2 regions of the Pseudomonas sp. 10S5 genome follow, and region 1 is predicted to be linked to the other one. Evidence: riboswitches for the same ligand, from Rfam matches in the RefSeq annotation. Region 1 holds a riboswitch; the other holds the start of a gene.
What was found. A riboswitch is a leader RNA that binds a small molecule or an ion and turns the genes downstream of it on or off. The one in region 1 is predicted to bind fluoride.

Region 1 (4,162 bases):
AGTAGAAAAATACAATCAACTGCTGAGGATTGAAGAGTCACTGGGGGGCTCGGCGATCTACGCAGGCCATCAAGCCTTCATTCGCTAGCTCGCTCAGACCGCGCCGCCTTATCCCGAACTCATGTCCTGAGGCTCGCGATAAGGCGACGCGGTTCCAGTAGCAGGTCGAGAGCCAGTTGGACGCTTTGCACTGCCAGATCTGCTGCTGTCAGGGTATTCATTGCGGCACCTTCTCCCCCGATGACTGCGATCCCCAGCGCAGCTATAGCTAACCTGTGACGATCATTGCTGCCGTTACCAATGGCGACGACTCCGGCTGCGCCGAGGGTGCGTAAATAGTCTTCCTTGGCGATGCTCTGGTCCTTGACGGGAAGAATCATCAAATTGATATCCAAAGAGCTGAGTTGCTCTTGTGCCGTGCCGAATGTGTCACCCGTCAGCACAGATGGAAACCTTTGAAGACAACGCCTTGAGCTTCTCCTGCACGCCCTCAAGCAGCGTTCCATCGAAAGCCAGCGTGCCGTTGTAATCGCACACCAAGTGTTTGAGTTCCAGCTTGCCTCGGCCCGGAATATCAATCGATAACATATTTTTCTCCTTCAAAACGATTAAGACTCTGAAATCAACCCCGGATAACGGTGACCGCACAAGGCGCGTGGTCAATGACCTGCCTTGCGACCGAGCCCAGTAGCCAGCGTTCGAAAATGGAGTGGCCACGGTGCCCAACCACGATGTGATCAATAGCGTTCGCTTCGGCATAGCGCACTATTTGTTCGGCTGGGTGACCGATGACCACTTGTATAACTGGAGGATGCTCGCTGGCCTGTTGATGGTGCTTGAGGCTCTTCAGCATATGGCGGTAATGTGCTCTTGATCGCTCAACAACCGCCTCCGTTTCAACCTCATCACCGAATTCTGGTGGCTGACATACGGCAACAATGTGCAAGCGGGCGTTGAAACGGCTGGTCAGTTCGTTGGCAAAATTCAATGCCTTTTTGGCAGCCTCCGAACCATCATAGGCAATGAGAACTTGCTGGATCATGATGTTCTCCTACCACCTGTAACAGGTGGGCATAACGGCTTCACGGTTGGTGCTTGATCGCAGGCGCTTACCCGTAGCGGTTCAGTACCCAGCGTTCAAGGCTCTTGAACATCGGCGTTATCTTCTTTTTCCTCAACGTTGGGGTTGGTCGGTAAGAGATGTCTTGGGAGGAAAAAAGCATTGGCAATCAAGGTTGGCAAAACGGCACTACCGATAACGGCGGCAACCAGTGCTGAGTACTGGCCCTTATCGATCAAATCATGCGACAAGCCGAACAATGCCGAGATGGTGCCGAATGTCAGTCCGGTGGACATGAGCAATGTCGTGTACATGCCCTCCCGGCGGGGAGAGCCGTAAGCTTGGGTTAGGGGGTAAGCACCGATCATTTTGGTCGCCATCTTGACCAGCAATAGCAAGAGGAAGGCGGCAGGAGTCGCAATCAATGCAGGGAGCGAAACGAGTGAACCTGCACGAATGAAATAGAAAGGCGTTAGTAACCCGAAAGTCATTGTTCGCAAACGACGGATCAATGCATGGTTTTTACCTACCGTGCCGGCTAGGACCATGCCAATCAGATACGCGGGCAACACTGCCTCACTGTCAGCCCAGGTTGCTAACGCGCCCAGAGAAAACAGGCACAAGATCAGAAATTTTGCTTCCAGCTCAGAGGGTCGGCCACCAAAGCGCCGGAAAAACTTTGGCGTCAGCCATGGCAGCAAGAAGGCCGCAGCAACCAATGCGGCAATAAATACGAGTGTTCTTACCGTGAATGGGGCAAAGATCAGCCCAAGGGCTATCACGGTGGCCAAGTCGGTTACGAAGCAAGCAGCGAGCACGGTTTTGCCATATTCGCTGGTGTTGATGCCGAGTTCCAGCATCACCGCATACACCACCGCTACCGAGGTGGTAGACATCGCGATGCCTGCAAGCCAACTTGCCTGAATGCTCCAGCCAAGCCCCCAGAATGCGAGTGCAGCACATCCTAGAAAGGGCACCATGAAGCTGACCAACCCAATCGCTAGGGCTTGCTCCCACTGCTTGCGAAAGACCACTGGATCAAGCTCTGCACCGGCAAGAAATGTCAGCAGTATTGCCCCGGCACCAGAGAGAAACTTTATCCAGCTAGCATCGCCCTGAAGGATCGCAACACCGAGCATTGCACCGATGATCAACTGGGCGATGGTCCCGACCACGATCTCTGATAGTGCGGTTGCTATCTTCAAGAAGATCGACATCAAGGTGGCGGCTAACGCCAACCCCAGCCATAAAGCCGCCTGAGCCCATATCTCAGTCATGGTGCTCACCTACGGTAGGGACTGTCAGCTCAGTTTTAGCCCGCTTGATTTCTGCAAAGATGTTTGATGAATAATCTGGAATTAAGCGGTTGAAAGAAAAGGCTCGAAACCTAAGCCCCAGGCTGCGCTGAGACTTACCAATCAGAAGGATACTGCGAGGGAAATCGAACATATCACCTGCCCTGATCATAGTCATGGACAGATAGACAGATAGACAGATAGACAGATAGACAGATAGACAGATAGACAGATAGACAGACAAAGCCTACGCGCCCATAAGGGATTTATGCGTAGGCATCATTAGCCGGAAGGCGGTTAAAGGAGGAATGCCATCTCCTGCGCTAACTCTAGCACCTGAATTTCTTTTTGCACGGGAGGAACTGTGCCGGTGAGGCCCTAGTTTTCGCTTCAGGGGAACGGGGTTATAGCTTTTTGATTGGTCGGGCCGAGCATTGTGTTTTGGGTTGCTCTATGACCCTTCGCTGCTGATGCCAAGATGCCGTTAACCAGCACACAATCGCCCATGCGGCCCCCAGGCACCATCCGGACAAGACATCGGTGGGATAGTGAACACCCAGGTACAGTCGGCTCAAACCAACAAATAGAGTGAGGGTTATCGAAAGAGCGACAAAGTAAATTTTGAAACGTTTCTCGCTGTGTGCGCTGGCAAGAATGGCTCCAAGTGTCAGAAACGTAACGGCTGAAAGCGTTGCATGACCACTTGGAAAGCTCGCAGTGAACACCCTTGCGGCGTGTGGAATATCAGGTCGAACTCGATCAATGCCTAGCTTGAAAAGTGTGCTCAGGATCGCACCACCTACAACCGAGACAGTTAATAGGACTGCCGTCGACCGCTTGCGTAAGAGAAAGAGGTAGCCCAAAGTCGAGAGAAAAACAAATCCTAAAAAGGCATAACTGCCAAGAGCCGTGACATCTCTTCCCATTTCCTCTAACCAGGCGGGACCAATTGGATCGGCCGGATTACCGTTAGCGCGCAGCGCCATTAAAAAAGCGTGGTCGAATACTTCCGTATTACCTTTCATGACCATTACAGAAAGGAATATAAACGTGAATACGAGCACGGCACAAACGATTGATTCGGATCGAAAACTGTTTGGCTTTTGTAGCATGATTTCTCTCAAAATATTGGTATTGGCTGAGACCCAGGTTGATGAGGTTCGGCATGGCAATCAAAAAAATACTTTATTTTTTTCAATTTAGCGAAAGAGCCAATAGTCATTCCCGGCAGAAAAATGGGAGGCTTCATCTCCATCTCAGAATGGTGGTTAGCTGATCATAGTGAAGTACTCAGGCCACCTTCAATTTGGAAAAACAGATTGCCAACTTTGAGCATCGATAAAGCCAAGAGCAAGCGGTGCGCCGCCCGCTTCAGATTTGGATATGAAAATTGAGATGCCATAGTCAAGCGTAGTCGACGTAGACAGTTTCATACTTTTTTCGAGTTGCACCATACATTCGCTATGCGTGACAAGAATCAAATTACGACCTTTCATTTTTTGTTGAAGTACATCGTGAAGCATGGTGTTTTTACAGTTGATTAACCAATTCTGCTCTGCACTTGCGTGACCAAACATAAATAATGCACTCTGCGCGGTTCTAGTGAGAGGGCTGCTGTAGATGTCTGTTTTCTCTATGCCGAGCTTTTGAAACTCTTTACCCAACTCAATAGCAGCATCTCGGCCCCGGCTGGTAATCCCATCTGCTTTATCTAGGCAAGGGGCTTTCGAATGGTCGCAGCGCTCCACATGGCGTACCAAGGCAATCACCTCGCCATTGGCCCATTGCGACTTTAGGTCGGCCACCT
Region 2 (4,162 bases), on a different contig from region 1:
CTGTTCATCGCCATCTGCGCGACGATCAATGGTTGCATCTGCACGGCAATCCGCTTGATAGCGTGGGGCGGGAAATCAAGCTCGGTCTGTTGGAACAGTTTTACCCGTCGGATAAGGACTGGCATGAACTTGTTTGGGTCAGGACTCGGCAGATATGGGAGCGTGGGTTGCTGAAATTGAGCGTGATTAAATAACCACGAAGCAAGGATCATTGGAATGCGCTTTATTGGAAAGCTTCTTACTCTTTGTCTGTTATCAAGCAGCTGCCTCTTTTTCGGTAACGTTGCTGTGGCGAATGCCGAACCGCGCAACATCGATGCCGTTGTGCAAGATGCCGCTCACTCCGTCATGAGTCATTACAACGTCGCGGGCTTAGCCATCGCGATCACCGTGGATGGCAAGCCGCGTTTCTACAGCTACGGAGTGGCCTCCAGAGAAACGCAGCAGCCGGTCAACAACGGCACGCTGTTCGAGATAGGCTCGGTCAGCAAGACCTTCACGGCGACCCTGGCGACCTACGCCCAAGCCAGCGGCAAGCTACTGCTCACTGATCGCCCAAGCGCCTATGTGCCTGAACTCAAGGGCAGCCCGTTCGACAACGTGACACTGATCAATCTGGCGACCCACACGGCTGGCGGCTTCCCATTGCAGTTTCCTGATGACATACGGAACGCCACGCAGATGATGGCGTACTTCAAGGCATGGCAACCGACGTTTGCCCCCGGCACCTACAGAACCTATGCCAACCCAAGCGTCGGAATGCTCGGAATGACTGCCGCCAAGAGCATGGGAATGCCTTTCGACCAAGCCTTGGAGCATCGGCTGTTTCCCGAACTCGGCATGCCCAACAGCTTCATCACCCTTCCGGCGAACAAGTTGGCCGCCTACGCTCAAGGCTACGACAAGAACGACAAGCCCGTCAGACTCAGTCTTGGCGTGCTCGGCGCCGAAGCCTACGGGGTGAAAACGACTTCCAAAGACTTGATTCGGTTCGTCGAAGCCAACATGGGCCTCACAGACACGAGTCCATTGCTCAAGCGCGCGATGGCCGACACCCACACCGGTTACTTTCAGTTGAGGGCCATGACGCAGGACCTGATCTGGGAGCAATACCGCTATCCAGTCTCACTGGACGCATTATTGGAAGGCAACTCGAACAAGATGGCGTACGAGAGCAACGCCGTCACAGCCTTAAATCCGCCTCTGCCACCGCAGCAATCTGTCTGGATAAACAAGACCGGATCAACCAACGGATTTGGTGCGTATGTGGCGTTTGTGCCAGCGAAAAAGCTCGGCATCGTGATGCTCGCGAACAAGAACTTTCCCAATGAAGCCCGGGTTCGTCTGGCTTACCGCATCCTGACTGAACTTCAACCCTGACGGTAATTAGATGGACTCGCCCACGCCGAGGCGTCAATGCGCCACGGCTTTACCGATAAAGCCCAGTTCAATGGGCATCTTGATATAAACAAGGCGACGTCTTCGATGGCCAAACGCTCAAATAGCCGCTGGTCTTCCTCGTCAGTCATTGCCAGCCGTATTTCCATCGGTTGATCGGCCAGCCCGAAAAAGTGAGCTGAATGGCTCTTGCCTGTGTGCCCAAATCCCTCGATGCCAGACACCCTTGTTGCGCCGCACAGACCCAGTTCTTTTGTCAGGTTGACAATCCATTCCCTGAGCATTTCCCCTCATGGCGATGGTTTGCGGGGTGTAGAAAATCACTTGAAAGCCATTCATGAGGCCTTCCTTCAGCGTCCGCTGATGAATTGAAAGGTCAGCAATCCTAGTGCGGTCATCGCAAGGGAGCCGAGTACATGCACTGCGATCGAACTGAGCGCCCAGAGCAGGCGCCCTTGTTGAATCAAAATCATGGTCTCGGCCGAAAAAGTAGAAAACGTGGTCAGACCACCGCAGAAACCGGTGATGACCAGCAGTCTCCACTCGGCGCTAAGGGTCGGTGTTGCCGCAAAGAATGCCACCGCCAGACCGATGATGTAGCCACCGACCATGTTGGCGACCACCGTACCGGGGGGAAGCGTCGGAAACACCGAGTTGAGCTTCATGCCTAATTGCCAGCGCATCAACGCGCCTACGGACGCTCCGAAAGCGATGGCGAAAATTGACTTCAGCATAGGCGTAACGCTCCCGACCATCGGAGAGCAGGCTGATGCCAAGGGGGCGAGGTTTTATCGAAGGGGTGCTGATAGGTCGTATTCAAGGGCCTGTTCTCATAAGGAACAAGGCGCACACCTACGCGCCTTGTTCAGGATTCACGTAGGCATCATCAGCACAAGGCGGTTAGAGGAGGAATGCCATCTCCTGCGTGCATCCTATAGCACGGCGGGGAAATGTATCAAGGTATTAGCCGGAAGCCCTCCCGGCTTTGTTGCTGGCACTCGATGATCCGTCGCGATTAACCCTCGGAACGCTTGTGTCGCCCGGAGAACATGGTCTGTTTGAACTGCTCGCGTTCTTCGGCCGTCATCGCTTCCCATTTGCGCCAGTCCCGACGACCGTGCCAGCCACCGCGCCCACGGAATCCGCCAAACAGGATCCGGCTAAGCAACAGCAACCCTAACGCATGCCCATAGTCGATCACTCGCCCGCCTGTGAATAACTCTGGAATCACCCAGTTCCACAGCGCCATGACCACCCAGCCCAGCACGGCCACCGCCACGATCCCCAACAGCACCCGTGCCGCAATTCTCAGTCGATATTTCATGTGTGCTCTCCGTTACGTATCAAGTTCGTCATAAACCGTTTGTAGCCGACTGCGCAAATGCAAGACTGCATAGCGCTTTCGTGCCAATAAAGTGTTCACCGCAACGCCGCTTTGCGCCGCTATTTCCTTGAAGCTGTTACCCGCGATTTCATGGGCAATAAACACCTCGCGCTGATTCTCCGGCAGTTCGTCCAACGCATCCTGCAGCGCGTTAAGTACGGCTGAGCGGGCGAAAATAGCGTCCGGCCCGGCGTCCATCGACGGCAGCGCGAGGTCTAGCCGATACACCTCATCGTCATCGTCGGTGCTTTCGTTCATCCCGCTGATGGGTTGTTCTTTCTTCTTGCGAAACCGGTCAATGATCCGATTTCGCGCTACCCGGAAAAGCCATGCACTGGCCTGCTCAATCGTTGCCGGAAGGCGATAGGCTTGAACGAATTCATAAAACACGTCCTGCAAAATGTCTTCGGCCTCAGTCGAGTCACGTACCCTGCGCCGAATGAAATTCCCCAGCTTGGTGCGTTCGCGCAAGACAGTCGCGGTGATGTCGCTGTTTCGGTCTGTCATCAAGTTCCGGCTGTGCGAGGGGTCCATGGAGATGAAGACGTTTTAACGGCAGAAATATTGTGTGGGGTGATGTTTTTATTTTGTGTGGATGCTGGCCATTAGGTGGCTCACGAAGCTTAGCGCCCGCGTCGGTATGCCAGCCTCAAAAGGACGCGTCGCGGCTGGCTGCGCACGTTATCAACGTGAATCCGATGTGCGACGACTTGATGGAATGAGGCAAGTCGCTATGCTTTATCAGGTTCGCATCCCTAAGATTTTCCGTCCCCTCTCCCATGCGGGTGGGGATGCTGGGGGCTATAAGGCTATAAAAGGAGAGATGCCCAGACACAAGAAAGCCCGCACTAGGCGGGCTTCTTGAGGTGGTTTATAGACTGCTGTAGACATCTGTAAACCGGTACTTGGTGGTACACAGTCATTTGAGCTGGGTCGTTAAGTTACTGTATTTAAAGAGTTTTGTTCTGTGTGTGTTTTATAGGGATACACCAGGGGATACACGGCGCTCGCTGCTGGTGGCTGTTTCGTCATCACAATGCTCTCAACGCCGTCCTGGTAATCCCCACCACCTTCCAGATGAGCGGTACTCCGCTGGCGTCTCGATTGTGGCGGTTTCACCACAATAGCTCGCTGGTACCGATGACTTCCTCTGAATAGTGGAAGGCGTAGTGGACGAACTCATATGGATTGCGACCTAAATTAATCCAATGCTTTTGGATGATTAGCCTACACTGGCTTGTGAGCGCCGGGCCAGATTTACCTCAGGCAAGCTCATCAAGTCGTAAATAATTACGGCTTCCTTATCACCTGAGGCGAGAGTCATTTGGGCTGACTTTTGTTAGGGTTATTTTAAAATGATTTCGACACTGGAACTACGAC

Region 2: linked by a shared signal. The riboswitch ahead of crcB (fluoride efflux transporter CrcB) and the one ahead of QN378_RS19800 (cation:proton antiporter) in region 1 are both predicted to bind fluoride.

What each region holds. Positions count from the first base shown of each region.
Region 1 is NZ_JASJVL010000021.1:2,692-6,853, reverse strand. Features, by position in the region: gene eno (phosphopyruvate hydratase) at 1-88, shown strand, start outside; gene QN378_RS19815 (hypothetical protein) at 120-443, opposite strand; gene QN378_RS19810 (hypothetical protein) at 430-588, opposite strand; gene QN378_RS19805 (universal stress protein) at 623-1,042, opposite strand; gene QN378_RS19800 (cation:proton antiporter) at 1,138-2,337, opposite strand; fluoride riboswitch at 2,622-2,683, opposite strand; gene QN378_RS19795 (phosphatase PAP2 family protein) at 2,760-3,380, opposite strand; gene QN378_RS19790 (histidine phosphatase family protein) at 3,657-4,162, opposite strand, start outside.
Region 2 is NZ_JASJVL010000010.1:18,018-22,179, forward strand. Features, by position in the region: gene QN378_RS12565 (DUF2817 domain-containing protein) at 1-194, shown strand, start outside; gene ampC (class C beta-lactamase) at 217-1,380, shown strand; partial or broken gene QN378_RS12575 (DUF190 domain-containing protein) at 1,414-1,737, opposite strand; gene crcB (fluoride efflux transporter CrcB) at 1,749-2,132, opposite strand; fluoride riboswitch at 2,269-2,329, opposite strand; gene QN378_RS12585 (hypothetical protein) at 2,414-2,722, opposite strand; gene QN378_RS12590 (sigma-70 family RNA polymerase sigma factor) at 2,735-3,289, opposite strand; gene QN378_RS12595 (DUF1652 domain-containing protein) at 4,138-4,162, shown strand, end outside.